2 regions of the Bacillus sp. GW823-FHT06B01 genome follow, and region 2 is predicted to be linked to the other one. Evidence: a T-box and tRNA genes for the amino acid it is inferred to sense, from the RefSeq annotation. Region 2 holds a T-box; the other holds one or more tRNA genes.

Region 1 (3,285 bases), on a different contig from region 2:
CGAGACAACCTCATGTACTTGAAAATACTTCTAATTAATTTGTAGGTTCACTTCAATTGGAATAATCTTTCCATCACCACGTACAACAATAACTCCTTGAGATGCATCAGACATCCCTTTGAAGTTTCGTGCGTAGTCATTGCGTCCCATTAAGCTACCAAAGTAAATCTCTTTCTTAGAGAAGTTACGGTCAATAACTTTGTGACTGTGGAAGTGTCCCATTACAAGAGCTGTTAATTCTACGTTATCCATAGATTCATGCGATGCGATTTTGTTTGCATCTGCTTGCTTCTCTTTGTCTCCGTGAACGAATTTGATGTAAGTGTCTTTCCCGAATTTCTTCAAGATTGAATAATTGTAATCTGTATTATCAATTAAACTTAATCGTGGAATATTCGCCATCTCAACAAACGTCTTAATGCTCTCATAAATAACTGCTGTCACATTATCACCTGTGATTACACTGTCTTTGTGTGACTGCATTCTGTCGTGATTACCACTTGTCAAACCAAGCTCTACATTGCAGTAGGCTGTTAGAGATACTACGAAATCAATTACTAAACGTGTTGCTTTATTGATTTGTTCCGCCATATTGAACTCACATTCAAATGGTTGGTTTGTAGGTCTCATTGAGATTTGCTCGATGATATCACCATTATGTATTACCGTTACGTCATTAACATTGAATGTCTTAACGTAGTAAAGAACTTCTTCTTTCATCTTCTCTAAGCGTTTCTTAGCGATTTCGAAGTTGTAGTCATTTCCATAAACACCCTCGACAACTGCTCCCACATGCCAATCTTGTAAGCAAACTACTAATTCGTTTTCACGTCTCTCTAATTTACCTTTGTAAGCATATTCGGGAACTTCAATAACACAGTTATCTAACATCGCATCTCGAACTTCTTCTGCAATTGTATGGAAGTCAGCTAAATCACGTTTAGCTTTATTCAAATCACGAAGAACAATTTGGTTCTCACGTTTTTCTTGATACATTTCACCAACCATATTGCGAATAGATTCTAATTTAGATGTAGAAACCATATCAGCATGTTTCTTAACAGGTACTAATTTACCAATCTTCTTCTGATAGTCTTTTACAAGACAACGATATGCCTCGTTTACATCTGAGTTTTCGAATCCTTCTTGTTTCATAAGTTCACGATGTTTTGACCAAACAACACGTCTACTAGGACTCATTTCTTGTAATTGAAGTTTAATTTCCACTGCTGTTTCTAAGTGTTCCTGTGATACTTCAACTACTTCGTCCTTTTTGTTCGTGTAGCGTCTCATCTTAGTATTCCGCCTCATCATTTGGCTCATTTAAAACCTTGTCCAATTTAATAGTGAATGAAATCTCAGCTCCATTAAATTTAGCTAGCTCACTATCAATATGGATATCTCCAAGGCAAACACCTTTTTTATCATATTCTGTGATAATTCGATTCTCAGCATCTAGTAAACCTTTTACACTAATCGTGTGTGTCTCTTTTGCCATGTCTACATTTCCCCTTTTTCTCATAATCCATTACGGTAAATGAAATTTTACCGACCTATATACAACAAAAAAGACACCTATCTCGGTGTCGTATAATACAGAAAATATATTATGTTATTGTATATAATATTATATAATGTATTCGTACATTTAAATTCTAAATAAGAGTGCAGGCTAGCGGAGTCGAACCACTATTAAAACCATAACCTACATATTTGGCACGCCCTCTAGGACTCGAACCTAGAATAGAAGTTTTGGAGACTTCTGTGTTACCAATTACACTAAAGGCGCATGACACCTTGCCGTTTATATTTAGTAGGAACGGCTAGGGTAGAAACCTACATACATTTGAAAAACTCACACAAGAAGTGCAGGAAACTCATGTGAGGTTGCACTTTTTCATATTTAGTTGTCTATAATGTTCGCATAAACCATCGTCAACGAACTCTATCGCTCCCACACTTGCCTTCAATATGAGAAACAGAGCGACTTTCCAATGTCTACCGTTGGTGGGTTGGTATCCTTGTCCCACATCTCTTAGTAATTAAGCTTTTTTTAAGACTCGAACCGTTAATACGCTAGCATGTATTGTCACGTATTCAAGCGTGATAGCTACCTCTTCTATCCTCAACGGTGACTGCGATGATAGCAAGCAGATAAGACAATCTCTTATCGGGATGGATAATGGTATCTTTAAATCGTCCCCCATTCGGGAATGATGCAGTTGCCTTTGCACCTGACTAATTTTTTAGGCTTAGTCCACCTTTAATGGAGGGAGAGAGGCTCGAACTCTCGCTACCTTTAAATAGGTACTAACAGTTTAGCAAACTGTCCTCTTCACCAACTTGAGTACCCCTCCAAGATAAAATCCAATTCCGTAAAAACAGAACTGGTCTTGCGTAGGCTGAGATTAAACCTCGCATTGAGTGCCTTTAGAAAGATTATATCTTCCTCTCTTATCCACGTAATCCTCTTTTGGAGCAATTACGTATCACTCACAACCGCACGTTTTAATTAGTCGCTGTGCATTCTGCGACCTGTTACACTACTACTCAATAGCTCCTATTCTGTCAACGTTGCCACGCTATTAATCTCTGCTAAGAGAACCATGCAATTCACTATCAAACAATCAGAGTTTTGCGAACTCATCATGCTCCTCATTCAACTTTCGTTGTGGGGATTTAGGTTGCCTTCGTAATGTAAGGAGACAGGCTTTCGCTTGTATGAATTTTAATTAGTCATATATTAATCATCTTTTTAGATTACCATATCTAATACCTGTATTAGTCTCTGTGACCGAAGACGTGCTGTCTCAGTGGCTTCGTAATCTTTTGGATTACAAAATACCACACGCCTTCATGTTCTTTCGCCAACTAGCTACTCAAACCGTAATCAAAGTTACTTTGGCTTTCGACCATTTCGCTTTCACTACTGACTGTCGCCCTTGCTTGTTAGACTCGGACTGTACAATCTCTCGATTCACTCTCGTTTCTTCATTACTTTAGCGTGGAGTGTATTGGTGCTAACCAATACTGCTACTACATCGTTGACCTCGTAGCGTTTTCTCCGTAATTTCACGAAACTATCACCATCATCACAATGATGACTTAGGAGTGTCGATTGTGCTTGGATTGACCGTTTACACGGTGGCAACTTGTCACATTGCCTTTACGCAACTCACGTTACGCTATCAGAGCCAAGCCTCGAAGTAAAGATGCACCTTGTAGGGTTCGAACCTACATATAACGGCTGTTTAGGCGGTCTGCTTTCACTTTAAGCTAAAGATG
Region 2 (19,843 bases):
TGTATCATTTGTAGTGAAAGCTGCAAGAAAATAAAGATATAGATCATGATGAAAAGCCCTGAATAAGGGCTTTTCATCATTCGAAGAGGTGGTTTCATTGGAGAAATTAAATATTAGAAAAAGAGATAAGTTGAAAAAGTTTTTTAGAGAACAAAATTATTTAGCGGTGTTACTCGGCTTTGCGTTATTGTTTATTAACATATTACTGCTAACGAAAATTTCTTTTGTTTTTACTCCGTTTATCGTCTTTTTAAAAACAATTTTCTTCCCCGTATTATTAGCGGGAGTGCTATTTTATATTTTGCATCCATTCGTTTCGCTTTTAGAAAAGAAAGGTGTTTCCAGAATCGTATCAATCGCTTCTATATATATAATAGTACTAGGATTATTTGTATTTTTAGTTGTAACAGTAATCCCGATTATTAAAGATCAAATTGATGCATTAATAGATAACTTACCGTATTTCGGTCATGAAATTGAACGAGCAGCACGTAGATTCGGGGAAAGTAATTTACTGGGCAAAATTCAAGAGAATTTAAATATTGATGTAGCAAGTATGGTAAAAGACTACACCGTTGATTTTACGAAGTCGCTATCATCAGTAACTGGAAATGTAACTGGATTTTTAAGTACTGTTACAGAGGTCGTTTTAACGTTTGTAATGGTTCCGTTTATATTGTTCTATCTTTTAAAAGATGGTGAACAATTACCGAACCACTTTTTAAAGTTTATTTCAGAGCAAAGACAACCAGCAGCGATGAGAATACTAGATGATATGCATTATGCGATTAGCTCGTATATTAGAGGACAAATTATCGTTAGCTTGTTTATCGGTATTATGCTATTAATCGGTTACCTTATTATTGGTATTAAATATGCGGTATTACTCGCTATTTTAGCAATGATTGTAAATATCGTTCCGTACGTAGGACCAATCATTGCAATTACACCAGCATTAATTATCGCATTTATTGACTCGCCAGCAATGGTGTTAAAAGTAATTATCGTTATGATGGTCGTACAATTAGCAGAAGGTAAATTTATTTCTCCGCAAGTTATGGGAAAAAAGCTAGACATTCACCCAATTACTATCATTTTTATTATTTTAACTGCCGGAAATTTATTTGGAATTATGGGGATTATTTTAGCAATTCCAGGATATGCGATATTAAAAGTGTTAGTAACGCATAGTTATAGATTTGTTAAGTTGAATACGTAAAAAAAGAGCTAAAACAGATAAAACTGTTTTAGCTCTTTTTTATTAATAATTGATTTGCGTATTGGCGTGCCCATTGATCAGCTTCTAATATAGCATCGAGTGAAGGATCTTTTACATTATGATGGGCTTCAACTGTATTGTAAATTGTTTTTTCAATATCGAAAAATGCAATTTCATTTTTAAGAAATAATGCATTTGCAATTTCGTTCGCTGCATTTAATACAGCTGGAGTTGTACCGCCAATTTTGCCACATTCAAATGCGTATTGTAGACAGGGGAACTTCTCTAAATTTGGTTTTTCAAAATGCAAACTACCAATTTCTAATAAATTTAATTTTTCATAGGATGAAGGTAGTCGAGTAGGGTAGTGAAATGCATATTGAATCGGCATTCTCATATCAGGGGCACCGAGCTGTGCCATGACTGATCCATCAATAAACTCTACTAAAGAGTGAATGATACTTTCTTTATGAATCATAACATTAATTTTTTCATAAGGAATATCGAATAGCCACTTAGCTTCCATCACTTCAAACCCTTTATTCATTAACGTGGCAGAATCTATCGTTAGTTTTGCCCCCATTAACCAGTTTGGGTGTTTTAAAGCATCCTTCGCTTGTAATGTTTTCATTTCTTCACGTGTTTTATCACGAAAAGCGCCGCCAGAAGCTGTAACAATTAATTTTTCGATTTCCTTATTATTTTCCCCATTTAAACACTGGAAAATAGCTGAATGTTCACTATCGACAGGAATTAGGCGGCATCCGTTTTGTTTCGCTAGTTCGGTTACGATATGTCCAGCTGCAACTAAAGTTTCTTTGTTAGCGATGGCGATATCTTTCTTCGCCTTTAATGCTTCAATTGTTGGGAGTAAACCTGAAACACCGACAACTGAACTTAATACAAGATTTGTATCAGGATGGGTAGATACTTCAATTAAACCATCAGTTCCATATGTAATTTTTGTATTTGTTGAAATACGAGAACGCAATGTGTCCGCTAATTCTTTTGTCGCTACGCTTACAATACGAGGCTGAAACGATTCGATTTGCTTTTCGAGAAGATCGATATTATAATTTGCGGTTAAACCGACGATTTTAAAATGTTCAGGATGAGCGGAAACGACATCTAATGCAGATGTGCCAATGGATCCCGTTGAACCTAAAATGGATATATATTTTACCATGAAAAAACCTCCAAAGTTGTTTCGAGTATTTCTGCAAACCTATATATTATTAGACAATCAAGGTGAAAATTCCTGCCATATAAAACAGGAAATTAGGGTTTAATTGGAAAGGGAATGTGATAAACTGTAAAAAAATAACGAAAAGCAATGAAAGAGAAGAGTACATATTCGAAACTTTTCAGAGAGCTGATGTGTGGTGGAAATCAGTAAGGGATGAATATGGAATGGGCTCCGGAGCTTCTCGCTGAAATGAGTAGGCAAAGACGGTTACTTCACGTTAAGAAGTTGAAGTGAGCTATTAATGATAGCTAATTAAGGTGGTACCGCGGGAGTCTCTCGTCCTTTTTTAAGGATGAGGGGCTTTTTTATTTTGAGAAAGGAGGGGTTAGTGTGAGTGAAAAAATAATGTTAACAGGAATTAAGCCAACTGGTTATCCGCATCTAGGAAATTATATTGGTGCGATTAAACCTGCGCTGCAAATGTCAAAGAATAATGAAGGAAACGCATTGTATTTTATAGCGGATTATCATGCGTTAAATGCTGTGCATGATTCAGAAAAGTTCAGTAGTTATACGAAAGAGGTAGCAGCTACTTGGTTATCACTCGGACTTGGAGAAGATGTTATTTTTTACCGACAAACAGAAGTGCCAGAGATTTTAGAACTAGCTTGGATATTAGCTTGTCTAACTCCGAAAGGTCTTATGAACCGTGCTCATGCGTATAAAGCGAAAGTAGAGCAAAATAAAGAAGCAGGGTTAGAGGTAGATGCTGGAGTGAATATGGGATTATATACGTACCCGATTTTAATGGCAGCTGACATATTATTATTTCAAGCTACTCATGTACCAGTCGGGAAAGACCAAATTCAGCATATTGAAATCGCGCGTGATATTGCGTCATATTTTAATCATACATTCGGCATAACATTTACGCTTCCGGATTATGTCATACAAGAAGAAGGTGGCATTTTACCTGGTCTTGATGGAAGGAAGATGAGTAAAAGTTACGGAAATGTGATCCCATTATTTGCAGAACAAGAAAAACTACGAAAGTTAATATTTAAAATCAAAACAGACTCCTCACTTCCGAATGAACCGAAAGAACTAGAAACGTTATATACAATTTATAAAGAATTTGCGACAGAAGATGAAATACAGTCGATGCGTGAAAAGTATGAAACTGGTATTGGATGGGGCGATGTAAAAAACGAGTTGTTTCGCGTTGTAGACCGCGAATTAGCTGGACCTCGTGAGAAATATGTGATGTATATGAATGAGCCGAATTTATTATATGAAGCGTTAGAAAAAGGTGCTGAGAAGGCGCGTGAAATTGCGAAGATAAATTTAGCAGAAATTAAAAAACGGATTGGATTTGAGAGGGGGCGCTGAGCGTTCCCTTATTTTTTTACAAAAAAAATCGAACGAAATCCCAATTTGTTACCAATATAGAGTGAGGAGGGATAAAAATGGTTACAATTCTCGAATTAAAAATGTTGCTAGTTCAAATAGGAACAGAAATTGTACCACCTAGTAATTTAAAAGAAAAAATTTTAATTCAGGTTAATTTGGTGGAGGGAATAAAACTTAATAATGTTGAGGTGAATAATGATGAGTGAAGTTGTGTTAGCAGTTCAAGATTTAAGTAAAACATATGAGAGTATAGATACAAATGTTAGGGCGTTACAAAATGTAACTTTGGAGTTAAATAAAGGAGAACTCCTTGCCATAATGGGAACGAGTGGATCTGGAAAGAGTACATTACTAAACATTCTTGGTGCTCTAGATAAGCCTGATGAGGGGGTTATCTATGTAAATGGTGAAGTGCCTACAAATATGTTTGTTGAACCATATGCGACGGAGTACAGGCGGGATAACATAGGATTTATCTTCCAGTCATTTCATTTATTAAAGGATTTATCTGTAGAAGAAAATATTGCGTTACCCCTCATATTATCAACTGATTCAGAAGAAGAGATACGAGAAAAAACAAATAAAATATTAGATGTTCTTGGTTTAGTAAATTGGAGAAATCATCGACCAGTTCAGCTTTCTGGGGGACAACAACAACGTGTTGCAATTGGTAGGGCATTAATAACATCTCCTCCAATTGTTCTTGCAGATGAACCTACTGGAAATTTAGATTTCAATACGTCTAATGATATTTTACGAGTACTAGTCAATATGAAACAAAGATTCAATCAAAGTATGATTCTTGTTACTCATGATCCTCACATTGCTACGTATGCAGATCGGGTTCTCTTCTTTCATGATGGAGAAAATGTTGATGATTATACGTGTACTCATGGAGTAAATGATATGAATATCATTTTAGATAAATTTAAAAAATTACTGGAGAAATCAAAATGATAAAATCAGTACGAGGATTAAGTTTACGCTTTTTTAAGACGAATAAATTTACTGCTATTTCCTCTATAGTTAGCGTTATGTTGGCTGTTTGTCTAATTGTTACGATGGTTGTATTTTCGAGTCATGCGAAACAGTCTGTTATAAATGAAGTGAAAAATGTATATGGAGATATGGATTTATCAGTTGGATATAACCCTGATCAAAATAAGTTGATGGATAAATCTTTACTACAAAATATTAAAGAACAAAAAAATATTGAATACATATCAAAAGTATTAGTAAATCATTTGCAAGTGAATAAATTGAATACCGCTATTTATACAGTAGGTGTTCAAAATGATTCGTTATCGAAAAGTCGATATCACTTCTCTAAAAATCTATCAAATGAGGAAGTAACATTAAATGATGGATTAGCGGAAACTTTACAAGTAGAAGTTGGGGAAAGGATTGAAATAGAAAATAAATCCTATGTAGTAAAAGAAGTGTTACCTGATATAGAAGCTGGAGGTTCAGCTCCGGATATACTCGTTTTATCAGAAGGTGCAGTGAAACAGCACGTATATGAAAAAACAGGTAAACACAATGAGGCTACTTATGTGTTGATAAAAGCAAAAGAGAATGCCGATGTATTAGCATTGTCTAGTCAAATTCATAAAATAGACAAAGAATTAAGAATCGATATTGCGGAGGAAGACGAGTTTTTAAAAAGGAACTTAGCATCATTACATATTTTTATAATCGTTTTATCTATATTAATACTTATTATTACTGCGTTATTATTGATATCTAATTTTGAAGTGTTTTTATATAAATATAAAAGTCAATTTGCTATTATGCGATCAATGGGAGCAACAACGAAACAAATGTTTAAAGTTATATTTATTCAATGTAGTGTAATTAATTTCTTTGGTGGAATATTTGGTCTGTTACTAGCTATAATCAGTAACCGTTTTTTACAAAGTTGGCTAGAGCATATATTTGCTTTTCAAATTAAATCAATGAATTTCGATTATGAAGTAGCAACTATAACGATGGTTTGTAGTATCTTTTTTATTGAAGTGTTTATGTTATATCCTTCATACAGAAGTTCGAAAATATTGCCAATAAAGCTTATGCGCGAAAATGAAGAATCCGATTTTTCTAATGAAAAAACACGCAGTATGATGGGGAAAGTCCTTTTAATTAGTAGCATATTTTTAACTGCTTTAGGTGGATTTGTAGCAAATACAGGAGATACGCAGGCGATAGTGATATTAATTGGAGCTATATTTCTCGTTTTAGGAGTATATATTTTATTTCCGACTTATCTTTCTTCGATATTAATAGCATGTCTACCTATGATGAAAAAAATATTTGGAAGAAATACATTTGTTGCTATTAAAAATGTAATTCCGCAAGTAAGGAAAAATACATTTGTTATCCTAATGATAAGTACAATGATGGTGATAGTTGTCTTCGGCTCCACTATATTTAAAACGATGCAAAAAAATAATGAAAGATATTTAAAACGCGAATTTCCAACACATATTGTTGTGGAAAATCGTTTGAATAATGATTCAACAATTACCTTACCTCATATACAAAATGTATTTAAAGAAATAAGTAGTGTAAAAGGAGCAAGTACAATTAGTACGAACTCACTGGCAGAATTAAAGCAAGGTAAAAATTATATTACTTTTGACTATAGTTTAGGTGATTTGAAAGAAATGGAAAAGCAAGGGTTACTGTCAGAAGTACCAGCAAATTTGGAGAATAGTATAATTGTTACAAAAGAGTTAGCGGAGCGGTATAAACTTCATGTAGGTGATATCGTTCAATTGGGGCTATTTTCAGAACAGGAACAAAAAGTTAGACCGACTAGTAAGGTGGAAATTGGGTTAATTGTTAATGAGCTACCGAATTCTCCTGCGGTACTCATGGATTGGAGGAATGTAACATATAAACAAGATTATACAGCCTTTGAGCGTGCATTTATTAGTTCAAATAATGAGAGAGAGACGTTGGAGCAATTAAAGAAATTGAAAGGCCAATATCCACAATTAAAAATAAGTAGTTATACTCAATCGTTAAAGCAATCTAATTTAATGTTTCAGCAAAGGTGGTCCATCTTCATCGTTGTTATTGTAGTAATTTTGTTTAGTGTAACATTAGGGGTATGCAATACACTTATAAATAATATTCAATCTAAAAGAAAAGAATTTGCTATTTTACGAGCAATAACAGTTAAGAAAAAGGGAATTGTACAAGTTATTTTGACGCAAGTTAATTTATATGTACTTATTGGAATCGTACTAGGGGCTGTTATAGGAATATTATTAACCTATATGGTAAGTATAATAGATCGTACATCTTTATTTTTTGATTTCAAACTTATCGTAACGGTAATAGCGGGGATGTTCGGAATAGTCCTTATTATTTTTATACCTTTTGCTAATAGAATAGGAAAAAGGGATCTTATTCAAGAGTTAAATAAGGATAATAAATGAAAGAGATTAACCCAAGTAGTTATTCAGCTACTTTTGGGTCAATCTCTTTTTTATTAACACTTGATTTGCATATTGGTTTGCTCATTAATAAACATATAGTATAGCGCCTAAAGGAGAGGATTTCATGTAACGATGAGTCTCAACGGTTTTAATGAAAAACAATGGATAAATCATTATATTAGTTAAATGTCACCAAGTAATATCATTAGGTGAAGTAAGAATTCACATTTCCTTTCAAAACTTATTAGTTGCACATATTAAAAAATATGCTAATATAGGGATACTTATTAAACTTGTTTAATAAGTATAATTAAAGTCACTTATTAAAGTTGTTTAATAAGTGTAATTCATTCTATAACGAGGGAGAGGATTGTATGAAAACAGAGAAAGAAAAGATGTTAGCGGGAGAAATGTATGTTGCGGAGGATGAAGAATTAGTGGCTGATAGGGTGGAGGCAAAACGTTTAACACGCCTTTATAACGAGGCGATGGAGACAGGAGATGAAAAACGTTTTACATTATTAAATCAGCTTTTAGGTTCTTCAGCTGATGGGAAAGCCCAAATTAATCCTGATTTTCGTTGTGATTACGGCTACAATATCCATGTTGGAAAGAGCTTTTTCGCAAATTTTAATTGTGTGATTTTGGACGTTTGTGAAGTACGAATCGGTGATAATTGTATGTTTGCACCAGGTGTCCATATTTATACGGCCACTCATCCTTTACATCCGGTGGAACGGAATTCTGGTAAAGAATATGGAAAGCCTGTAAAGATTGGTAACAACGTTTGGGTTGGCGGGGGAGCTATAATTAACCCTGGTATTTCAATTGGAGACAACGCTGTAATTGCCTCAGGGGCAGTTGTGACAAAAGATGTACCTCATAATGTAGTTGTTGGTGGTAATCCAGCTAAAGTTATTAAAACGATAGACTTATAGAAATCGTTTTTGACGGGTATATGAATAAACTGGTGTCTTATCGTATAGACAATGTGAAAGGTGTTTCATATGGAGAAATATAGTGCGGACAATCATACAAAGACATTACTTGCCTCTCGAAACGCTCTTTTTCTCTTATTTGCTTTGCCAGGTGTCGCGTTTGCTACATGGATTTCAAGAACAGCAGCTACTCGAGATATGTTAGCAGTGTCAAATGCAGAAATGGGCTGGATTTTGTTCGGACTATCTGTTGGTTCAATAATTGGTTTACTGAGTGCAAGCCGCTTCATTGACTGTAAGGGAGCTAGAGACGTTATTATAGGCAGTATGTTTTTTATGATTGTTGGATTGATTTGTTTAGGTATAAATATTTATTTTGTTTCTAGTATGGGGGCTTTTAGTAGCTTACTAGTATTTGGAGTAGGCTACGGATTGGCGGAAGTCGCATTGAATGTAGAAGGTTCTTCCATTGAGCAGAAATTAGGAACAACTCTTCTTCCGAAATTCCATGGCTTTTTTAGTGTAGGAACTTTAGTAGGCGCGCTCAGTGGTTCTGTCGCAGCGTCGCTTCACATCCCGATTCTGTATCAGTTTCTTGTGATTTCGGTCATGTTTCTATTACTTGTATGTATGGTGTATCGTTTTCTTCCGCATGGAACAGGAAAGAAGGAGAAATCGCGGAACAAAAGGAGAGAGAAGCGTACTTCCTTACGTATGGAAAAAAAGGTGCTTTTAATTGGTCTTTTTGTGCTTGGAATGGCATTTGCAGAAGGTAGTGCAAATGATTGGCTACCTATCGTGATGGTAGATGGACATGAGCAAAGTATAGTGGCAGGTTCTATTATGTACGCAATTTTTGTATTAGCAATGACGTTAACTCGTATGTGTAGCAGCTATTTCCTTGATCGATTCGGTCGTGTCGCTGTCGTACGTGCCACTATTATGATGGCGATTCTAGGAATTTCAATCGTAATATTTGGGAGTAATTCGTATTTTCTAGCATTTGGTGTAGTACTGTGGGGGATTGGTGCAGCGCTAGGGTTCCCAATTGGTCTGTCAGCTGCTGGAGATGACCGTGAAAATGCGACTTCTAATGTTGCTGCAGTTTCTATCATTGGTTATACAGCCTTTTTAGTCGGACCACCATTTTTAGGGATACTTGGGGAAGCATTCGGAATACGTAATGCCTTGCTAGCTGTTTTATTATTTGTTCTTTTGTCTGGAATTGTATCGTCTATTACGAGAGAGAATACACCGAGCTAAATAAGGATTGCATGCAGCGGAAATATATCATCTCTATTGCTTTAGAAAATGATGTATGATATATTGTCAACGCAACTTATTAAAAGTGTTTAATAAGTATGTTGATTAAGGTGGTGAGCGATTTGAGTGAACAATTTGTTACTCAAAAATCGATTAAAGAGACGATCTTTCGCGGCATTCGTACGGCTCTTCTAGAGCAAGGAAGTGCGACGAAAGTTGAACTTAGTAATACATTAGAAATTAGTTTTCCAACGATAAGTAAATTTATAGAAAATATGAAACAAGATGGTGAAGTCACTTTAGTCGGTTTAGATGATTCAAGTGGCGGAAGAAGAGCGAAACGATATGCGTATAATCCGGAATATATGTTAGGATTAGCGATATTTTTAGAGAAAAATGAAACAAACTATACCATTTTTAACTGTTTAGGGGAAGTAAAAGAACAAGGAAGTACTTCAAGTGTATTAATTGATACTGGCGTAAATCTATTATCTAAACATATTGAAAGTCTTATAGCTACATTCCCGAAAATAAGCTCTATATCAATTGGTGTGCCTGGTTCGGTTGATAATGGTCGTATTTTTTATATACCTGGTTATGAAAAGTTCCAAAATTTTAATTTGAAAAGTCATTTGGAGGATCTGTTTTCTATACCTGTAGTAATAGAAAATGATATGAATGCCGCAGTCCTTGGCTATTATAAAAATACTGGAAATAATGATAAATCATCTCTTGTATATTTGTATTCAGGTCAAAACGGCCCAGGGGCGGGAATTATGATAAATGGAGATGTGGTACGAGGGAGTACCTTTTTCTCAGGGGAGATATCTTTCGTTCCACAGTATGATAATAAAAACTTCTTACAATCTTTGAGAAGTGAAGATGCAGTAAGAGATTCAAATAATCCAGAGCAATATAATATAGATGCTATTACTCGTTTAATAGCTACATGTATAGCTATTATTAACCCGCATGCCTTTATCTTTTGTGATGATGAAGTGAACCAATTTGTAATAGATCAAATTGTAAAAACTTGTCCGAAGTACATTCCAGCGGAACATATTCCGAAAATAACAGTGAGCGATTGGAAAGAAGATTATTTATATGGATTAAAAAGCCTTGGACTTGATCTGATGATTATAAGAGCAAGTAAAGAAAATTAAATATCAAATTGTTGGTTGAATACTGTAAAAGAAAAGGTGTCGATTATGAAAATTGAACATGTAGCAATTTGGGTAAATGATTTAGAAGGTATGCGTGATTTTTATAAACAGTACTTCGGTGGTGAAGAAAATAGCTTATATCACAATCCGAAAAAGCAGTTTGAATCTTATTTTATAACTTTTGAAGGTGGAGCGCGTCTAGAACTTATGAGGCAAGTAGGGATAGACGGTAATACACAAACACAAACAATGGGATATGCGCATATTGCTTTTTCTGTAGGTAGTAAAGAAAAAGTGAATGAATTAACTAATATATTAAGAGAAGCAGGATACCCTGTATTAAACGGCCCACGTACTACAGGGGATGGTTACTATGAAAGTGTAGTAAGCGACCCTGAAGGAAATCAGATTGAGATAACAATCTAACATAAACAAGCTCATTTCGCGTTATCATGATGGGAAATGAGCTTGTTTTATTTCTATAAAAATATGTAATGTTTTTTAATTGGAGTGCTGAAACTCCTTAATAATTCTCTCAATAACAGGAGGAAGATTACTAGGTAACTCATCAAGCGGAAAGAAGCGTAGTTCTTTCGATTCCGTTTGGTCGCATACAAGTTCGCCATTGAATTCGCGGCAAATATAAACAACGAGTACACCGTGTACTTGATCGCCGTTTGGATAGATTTGAAAGAGATCTGGTCCTGAGTATGTACGGAATAGTTCTGGATTTTTAATGAAAAGTCCAGTTTCCTCATATACTTCTCGTTGTAAAGCGTCTTCTAACGTTTCGTTATATTCTAAGGCGCCGCCAATAATACCCCAGCGCTTAAAATCTGTACGTAGCTGCAGTAATATTTCATTTTTCTCATTTAATATAATGGCGTGTGAACCTATTAAAATAAGTGGATGATTTCCTATTAAATTTCTCATATCTTCAATATAACCCATAGTTGTTCTCCTTATAGTTAATAATAGTTAGGAAGTTCTTTTAACATTCTTTCTGTTTTACGTGCTGTATAGGCTAAGTTATGATCATCTTTCGTTCTGAAAAATAATGTGCGTAAAAAGGTTTTAATGTTGGCACATAATATACAATACTCATTAAGTGAAAGGCGTTTTCTAATTTGAGGTAGCCTTTTTATTTTTTTATAAATAATTGAAATTAACTCATCTTGCGGAAAATCATGATATAGCATCGATAGTAACGGTGTAACAATTCGTTCATCTTCATTATTATGAAATAGATCCGATGGGATAAAAATTTTATTTAATAAACAATGAATTAATTCTTCATACCACTCAAAGGTCGTATAGGAATTGTGAACAATTTCAGTAAAGGCATCTGATACGTGGGCAAGACAATGAGCCCATCCTTTATTTTCAATATAGCCTCGAAAATCCGTTTCTAAGTTTGTATATGAAATGAGTTTGTTTTTTATTTCTTCAATATCTTCCTCTGTGAAAAAGTAGTGCGAGTTAGCGAATTGGAGTATTAGCGCGATTAACGAAACAGTGTAAGAACGTGTGAAAACCCCATCTGTATGTGGGGAGTGAATATCACAATATAAATACTCATCGCTTAAACAAGTTTGCAGAAGTAATTTCAGCTGATCATCCATAAGGAATTCATGATGAATGAAATAGGAAAAGCATTTATATATAAGTTGGTAACGAACGTAACTATCAGTCGTTCCGACATACTGAAGCATATTGAGCGTTAACTCATTTATATCTATATGTTGCAGTTGCGTATAGTCATTTTGTTGTATAAGCTCTAACTGTTGTTGTAACGTTGTAATATCCAATGGAGAACCTCCTCCGCACTTTAAAGATGCGATGTTTTCTAGTATTCTATATATTCAAGGACAATCCTGCTCATGCAAGGAGAACAAGTAGAAATTCGAGTATGACATAGATGAGGGAAGTATATGATGACTATAGAACAGTTAGAAAAACATTTTAAAATAAGAAGAAATGCTTCTTCTATCATGATAAAAGAAAATAATGCAGAGTCTTTTACAGAAGAGCAATTAAAGGAAATGATGCAATATTGCGTTGCTGAGGCTAAAAAAGAGGGAATAGAAAACTTACATTTTGAGATTTCTTCAAAAAGCCCAAATTACGATGTGTATAAGAAATGTTTTGAAACGTATTTATTTGAATATGTTACTGAAAACATGATTGTGTTTAAGGATATATATGAAGTAGAAGATGTAGGAAGTGAAATTGATTTTAAGCTGATTGAAGAAGTAGGAGAAGATACATTTTATTCTCTTTGGAACGAAATGACGGAAGAGCACGTCACTTATGATCAATTTGTAAATATGATGCTACAAGAAATTGGTGAGCAATGGAAAGAGCATTGTTTAACAGCGAGTGTAGGTGAAGAGCCGGTAGGAATTGTAATCCCGCATATTGAAAAGGGGACGTTAGAAGAAGGAAAACTCATGTATTTCGCAGTCGCTCCAAATATGCGAAATAAAGGGTATGAAACGGTATTCTTTACAGGAGCAATGTTTGTCTTAAAAGAAATAGGCGCATCATATTATATTGGCGAGACAAATGTACAAAATGAGTGGATGAAGGATGTTTTTGAAAAGAATGGATGTCAGTTATTAAGTTCTACTGAGCGATATGTGAGGAAGGTTTAGGAGGGTGAAAAAGGTTCTTGAACTTGTTTAACGGGAATCCGTGTACAAATTTTGAACAAGTAAAAGAACTTCTTGCCTGTTTGTAAGATAAAAAGAAAAATGAGAACGACAAAATAGATATTTCTATAATACAATAAAGAAAGATTCGATTATACGAGAAAGTGTTGGTGAAAGAATGGAGCAGCAAAGAAATTGGTTACAAGCGACTGTAGAAAGAAATGAAGACAATACGCTATATATAAAGTGGGAAAATAATATAGAAGAAGTTCGTATTTATTGGAGTACTTCACCAGATCATATTGAAGAAACTGGAGAATTACTTGCAACGGTAAATGGAGAATCATCATGTACAATTGAAAACCCGAGTGAAAATGAACGTCCATATTTTAGACTAGTTGGAAGTAATGGACAAGCAGTGACAGTAGCTGAGCGTAGATTGCCATTACAAGGCGCGTTTAACTTCCGTGATATGGGAGGATATGAAACGACTGAAGGCCGTAAAGTAAAATGGGGTAAATTGTACCGTTCTGAAGAATTAGCAGGACTAACAGAGTGGGATATCGACTATTTACAAAAGTCTGGCTTAAAGTTAATTTGTGACTACCGTACAGACTTTGAGGTAAAGCATAAGCCAAACCCAGAAATTACAGGCGCTCGTCAAGTGTGCTTACCAGTTATGCAAGACTTAGCGAAAGATTTAAATATAAACGAGTTTTTCCAAGTTGGTGACCTTTCTATGCTAGGGAAGCCGGGTGAGTATCTTGTGAAAATGAATCAAGATTTCGTAAGTGGTAATGAGGCATTTGTGAGCTTCTTAAACTTAGCGCAAAACCCGGAAAACTTACCGTTAGTAAACCACTGTACAGCTGGAAAAGACCGTACAGGATTTGGATCAGCACTATTATTACTTTTACTAGGTGTACCGGAAAAAACAGTAATGGAAGACTACTTACTAAGTAACGGTTTCCGTGAAAAGTTAAATGAAAAAATGATGGCCTTTTTAGGTGCAAAATTACAAAACGATGAAAGTAGAGCAATATTAGGTGCAATGTTTGAAGCGCGTGCTGAATATTTACAAGCTGCGATTGATGAATTGAAAAAGCAATACGGTTCAGTTGAAGCGTATGCTGAAAAGGCACTCGGCTTTACGAAAGAGTCGTTAGAGGAAATGAAAGAGTTATTGCTAGAGGATAAATAAGAATTCGGGAGGCTGATGTGGATTAGCCTCCTTTTCTTATTGTTGATATAATTTCGTTCCATAAAGAGCTCGATAACGAAATATCGGTTCGTATTATGAGATGTTTCGTTGCTTTATTATTCCTATCACAATTGGAATAGCTGTCCCAATTAATAATATCGGTAAAAATAATTTTCCAAAACCGCCGCTCCAATCTAGAGCTATTGAAATTGTTTCAAATTGGATGAAAGCAAAAATAAGTAAACAGACATTTTTTAATTGATTAAGCATTTTTCTGCTATTTAAATAAAACTGTTTAGCATTCGATTCATTAAATCTTTTTGGATAGTTATGAACTTCTGGAAACTTTTCTAAAGTCTGCATGAGAAGGAGTATGAATGCCCCTATTCCTGGTAGAAGTAAAAGTTCCCACTTTGATCCCCAACGATCTACAGTCCCATATGCGTTATAATGTGCGGGTACTTCCTCAGGTAATCTTCCCCAAATGATAATCAAAAAAATGATTGATCCAAAGAATAATGAATATCCAATGATATCTCCAACCCATTCACTTTTTGTTTTTGGGATTTGTATTTTAGGTCTTCCCCATGAATTTACTATGTCTTTCCGCCCCTTTCTATTCCTGTATTCCTTTTTAAAAATTGGATTCATTATCCAAATTATCTCAAATTTATAGTATTTTCACAATTAATTATTTTTGAATAACATGATTCGTGTGTCTGAAACAACTTTAAGATTGCTGTACAGCTATTATTCGTAAAGGGAAAAAGTTCGACTTAAGAGACGATTAATGAGAAAATAAAAGTTGTAAATAACGTACTAGTTGAGGAGAGCATAATGAAATACAAAGTTATATTATTCGACGTAGATGATACATTATTAGATTTTCCTGAGACGGAAAGAAACGCATTACATAACGCGTTTGTACAGTTTGGCATGCCTACAGGGTATGATGATTATCTTGCAAGTTATAAAGAGATTAGTAATGGATTATGGAGAGATTTAGAAAATAAAATGATTACACTAAGTGAATTAGCGGTAGATCGATTTAGACAATTATTTGCACTGCATAATATAGAAGTAGATGCGCAGCAATTTAGTGATGTATACCTTGAAAACTTAGGGAAAGAAGTACATCTTATAGAAGGTGCAGTACAATTATGTGAGAAACTACAAGATTGCAAGTTAGGTATTATTACGAATGGATATACGAAGGTGCAACAATCGAGAATTGGAAATTCGCCTTTATGTAATTTCTTTGATCATATTATTATTTCAGAAGAGGTTGGTCATCAAAAACCAGCACGTGAGATTTTTGATTATGCATTTGAGAAGTTTGGAATTACTGATAAATCAAGTGTATTGATGGTTGGAGATTCGCTAACTTCTGATATGAAAGGCGGAGAAGATTACGGCATTGATACGTGTTGGTATAATCCAAGTTTGAAAGAAAATAGGGCAAGTGTTAAGCCGACTTATGAAGTGGAGAGCCTGCTACAAATTTTAGAAATTGTAGAAGTGGCGGAAGAAAAGGTAGTTTCATTTTAAATGTGTTGATATTTGTCGATAAGTCGATATTCTTTGTCGAATCGTCGATATATCGAAAAAATCGTTGATATATTTTGAGTTACGGTAGATATATTGGAAAAATCGTCGATATAATTTGAGTTGGGTTCAATTTATAGGTACGATCGGTGTAATAACTAGAGGTGAGTAAAGAATGTTAACGTTTTTATTTGAGTTAGACAAAAGTATTCCGCAGAAGGATGAGCCACGGTATGCCGCTTATGCAAATGGCTTTATTGAAGGGGATGTAACGATTCTTGTCGGTGACAGCGTACTGTTCCAGAAGTCGTGCATGAAGGTTGCAGAGCTTGGTATTTATTTAGGACAGTGGATGGAACAAGTGCAACATGGGCAGAACGAACAGTTGAATTATGAAACGAGTGATCGTGAGGAAGTAATTCTTGGATTCTTATACGAAGAGGAAAATCAGTGGAGAGTAGCTTCCAGTTGGCAGCAATTTGAACTTAAGGAGCGTATATCCACTACAGCATTAGTAGAAAGTGTTGGGCGTTATTTAAATGAGCTAAATAAGGAACTGCGCGCGATAGAATATCCTGTGACGTTTGATCAGTACTTAAGAGGAGAGCGAATGATGCAGCTTTCTTACAAGCGACTGTGTGATAGTAAGGCGGATACGACGTCAATAGAGGTTTATAATGAAAGCGAAAGAGTAGGCGCAGTACGGGGCTATTATAAAAATACGTTGATGAAAGTGCTAGACTTTATTCCGAAAGTCGGTAGTAATATCATTTATGAAATAAAGGATAGTAAGGACAATATTCGCGTCGTTGCAAAGGATGTAAGTAGGCAGCGTCAAAGAAGGATTTTAGTAACGTATATCGATAATAATGATGCAGAGCATGAAATACTTGTATGTGACGGAAAGTTATTAGATGCAAATTTCTTATTTACTTTTACATATAAGGGAGAAGAATATGTTGTTCACAAAACTTCAATTGGGCTTGGAAAGTTATTACGAAACGGCTATGTAATCGCAGATTGGAATATTCGTCTTGAGGAAGATATGTATGATATTGAGATGAATGTATATGATGAGAATTATATAGAGGATCAATATTTATTGTTAGGCGTATTTCATGCGATTTTGTATGGGTGATTAGTTGTATAAATGAAAAATACCGGTATTCTTTGTGAAAAGAATGCCGATATTTTTTATCCCACTTTAATGGGCAGTAAGACCCCTACCTCAAAACGCAGCGAAAGCAAAGAATTTAGGTGGGGGGCGGGCTGCCCATAAAAGTCCGATTGGTTCAACTAATAATCAGTGGGGGGTGAAGAAAACCCCCACTGATTAAAGTTTCACATTATTTATCCTCAAAAATAAAAATCTCATCAATCGTACTATGAAGTGCCTTCGCTATATCGTGAGCTAGTTGTAAGGAAGGGTTATATTTTCCTTTTTCGAGATGGCTTATCGTTTCACGACGTACACCAACAGTTTTCGCTAAATCTTCTTGTGTCATGTTCAATTTGGCACGGTATTCTTTTATTCTCGTTACGAACGCCATGGCGCATCTTCCATTTCATCAACAGGTTTATCATAAAAGAACATAGAGAAGCCGAACGTAAGAATGAGTGTGCTGAAAATAAGAGCGATATCAATCTCTTGTAGCGCCGGGTTTGGAAATAACATTTCAATAAACATAATGATAGCGGTCGTTAGTAATGTAACGATAAATGCATTGCGGCACGATTTATTGACGATTTGTTCAAATAGTTCATCGTGTTGAACCGTTCTATACGTTGTGAAAAAGGAGAAGAAACAAAACATAGTAAACAATCCTTTTTCATAAAAAAAGCCGAGGAAACCGAAGAAACCGAGAAATCCTAAATATTTTATCCAAGTTGTTTTCACGATAGATTCTCCTTTCAGTGTTAGAAATAAATCACGTTATGTTATAAATATATCACATATAAAAATGTATAGTAATAATAGTTTTCCAATTCTTTTCATAATAATAGTAAAAAGAGGAAATATACTGCGAAATAAAGAGGATAATATTGTAAAATGGTTGTAAGGAGGGGGGAGGAAGGAATGTTAACTGGGATCATGATCGTTGTATTACTTGTAGTCATTACTGTAGTGGCGACGGTGTTAATTGGGCGAAATGGTGATGCGAATTATAGTAAAGCGACAAAAGGGAATATTAAACGGCTGACGATGATTTATATTATATTAGCTGTCGTTTTAATCGTTGGATTAGGCGTGTATATTTATTTTAAAGGTTAAAAAACTGAAAAAATATAAAAATCTAAAAATAGAAGTATGCTATAATATTAATATAGTTATTTGGTAATTAAGGAAAGGATTGGATGGAATGATTGAAATTACGAATGTGTCAAAAAGTTATAATGGGTCTACCTATGCAGTAAAAGATTTAAGTTTATCTGTGCCTAGCGGAGAAATCTTTGGATTTTTAGGACCGAATGGCGCGGGTAAATCAACGACAATTAAGATGATTACTGGTATTCATGGTGTGGACAAAGGAACGATTACGATTAACGGTAAAGATATTATGAAATATCCGATGGAAGCGAAAAAGACGTTTGGTTATGTTCCAGATAGCCCAGATATGTTTTTACGATTAAAGGGAATTGAATATTTAAACTTTATGGCAGATATGTATGAAGTGCCGAAAGAAGTACGCCAAGAACGAATCGAGTCTTTAGCGAAGAAATTTGATCTTTACAATGCGTTATCGGATCAAATTCAAAGTTACTCGCACGGTATGAGACAAAAAATCGTTATTATTGGTGTGCTCGTGCATGAGCCAGATGTATGGATTTTAGATGAACCGTTAACGGGGCTTGATCCGAAATCTGCATATATTTTAAAAGAAATGATGAGAGAACATGCGGATAAAGGAAAAATCGTATTTTTCTCGACACACGTATTAGAAGTGGCAGAAAAAATATGTGACCGCGTTGCAATTATTAATAAGGGAAATCTTCAGTTTAAGGGGAATTTAGATGAAATGAGAGATCATTTTAAATCCAATGAATCACTTGAAAAAATGTTCTTGGAGATGACGGGCAATGAGTAAAATTTGGACGTTAACGAAAGTATTATTGAAATTAAATTATGCAGATTTCATAACAGATAAGAAGAAGCGATGGGCGTATGTATTTTCATTTGCAGCCATTTTATTTGTAGGATTTTTAATATTTGGTTCTATCACGCACGGAATGTATGAAGGTATGAAACATTTAGGGCAAGACCCAGGAATGATTATCGCAATGGGACTTGCGATTGCGAGTATATGGGTATTTTTAATGAGTATAACGAACATTTTAACTGTATTTTACTATAGTAATGACATTGAAATGTTATTACCGTTACCATTGAAACCAGCCCAGATTATTTCGGCAAAATTTTTAACGGTATTAATTACACAATACGTAATGAGTTCATTCATTTTATTACCAATCTTTATTACGTACGGGTTAAAAAGTAGCGCATTTATTACCTATTACATATACATGATTTTTATTTACTTACTGTTCCCGATTGTGCCGTTAGTATTAGCTTCGTTACTGATGACAGTTATTATGAGATATACAAATATAGCGAAAAATAAAGACCGAGGAAATATATTTATTGGAATCGTCAGTATACTATTTATTGTAGGAATTAATGTATTTTTACAGTGGAAAAATAAAAGCTCGTTTTCTGAAGATGCAATTACGAATTACCTTGCGAACAACCAATCTTCTCTTCTAGTACAAATGACAAACTATTTTCCAACTACATATTTTGGAGCAGTGGCATTAGTAGAAAATGC

The links. A T-box is a leader RNA that pairs with one kind of tRNA and senses whether it is charged. The one in region 2 lies ahead of AC1Q8N_RS23170 (tryptophan--tRNA ligase), so its partner is inferred to be a tRNA-Trp.
Region 1: it has a tRNA-Trp gene. The T-box ahead of AC1Q8N_RS23170 (tryptophan--tRNA ligase) is inferred to sense a tRNA for this amino acid. The anticodon was not compared.

Annotation. Positions count from the first base shown of each region.
Region 1 is NZ_JBXAHR010000008.1:5,246-8,530, reverse strand. It holds gene AC1Q8N_RS25835 (hypothetical protein) at 31-1,293, opposite strand; gene AC1Q8N_RS25830 (YonK family protein) at 1,295-1,498, opposite strand; tRNA gene AC1Q8N_RS25825 (tRNA-Trp) at 1,715-1,789, opposite strand; tRNA gene AC1Q8N_RS25820 (tRNA-Ser) at 2,268-2,357, opposite strand; tRNA gene AC1Q8N_RS25815 (tRNA-Phe) at 3,214-3,285, opposite strand, start outside.
Region 2 is NZ_JBXAHR010000005.1:314,432-334,274, forward strand. It holds gene AC1Q8N_RS23155 (GlsB/YeaQ/YmgE family stress response membrane protein) at 1-34, shown strand, start outside; gene AC1Q8N_RS23160 (AI-2E family transporter) at 98-1,219, shown strand; gene AC1Q8N_RS23165 (1-deoxy-D-xylulose-5-phosphate reductoisomerase) at 1,248-2,405, opposite strand; T-box leader at 2,544-2,752, shown strand; gene AC1Q8N_RS23170 (tryptophan--tRNA ligase) at 2,796-3,794, shown strand; gene AC1Q8N_RS23175 (hypothetical protein) at 3,872-4,021, shown strand; gene AC1Q8N_RS23180 (ABC transporter ATP-binding protein) at 4,014-4,772, shown strand; gene AC1Q8N_RS23185 (FtsX-like permease family protein) at 4,769-7,258, shown strand; gene AC1Q8N_RS23190 (maltose O-acetyltransferase) at 7,633-8,196, shown strand; gene AC1Q8N_RS23195 (MFS transporter) at 8,266-9,459, shown strand; gene AC1Q8N_RS23200 (ROK family transcriptional regulator) at 9,582-10,622, shown strand; gene AC1Q8N_RS23205 (VOC family protein) at 10,668-11,048, shown strand; gene AC1Q8N_RS23210 (NUDIX hydrolase) at 11,124-11,573, opposite strand; gene AC1Q8N_RS23215 (DUF2785 domain-containing protein) at 11,591-12,430, opposite strand; gene AC1Q8N_RS23220 (GNAT family N-acetyltransferase) at 12,554-13,276, shown strand; gene AC1Q8N_RS23225 (tyrosine-protein phosphatase) at 13,452-14,474, shown strand; gene AC1Q8N_RS23230 (DUF1648 domain-containing protein) at 14,568-15,074, opposite strand; gene AC1Q8N_RS23235 (YjjG family noncanonical pyrimidine nucleotidase) at 15,312-16,022, shown strand; gene AC1Q8N_RS23240 (tubby C-terminal domain-like protein) at 16,195-17,157, shown strand; gene AC1Q8N_RS23245 (helix-turn-helix transcriptional regulator) at 17,366-17,569, opposite strand; gene AC1Q8N_RS23250 (DUF3796 domain-containing protein) at 17,557-17,916, opposite strand; gene AC1Q8N_RS23255 (hypothetical protein) at 18,097-18,291, shown strand; gene AC1Q8N_RS23260 (ABC transporter ATP-binding protein) at 18,380-19,105, shown strand; gene AC1Q8N_RS23265 (putative ABC transporter permease subunit) at 19,098-19,843, shown strand, end outside.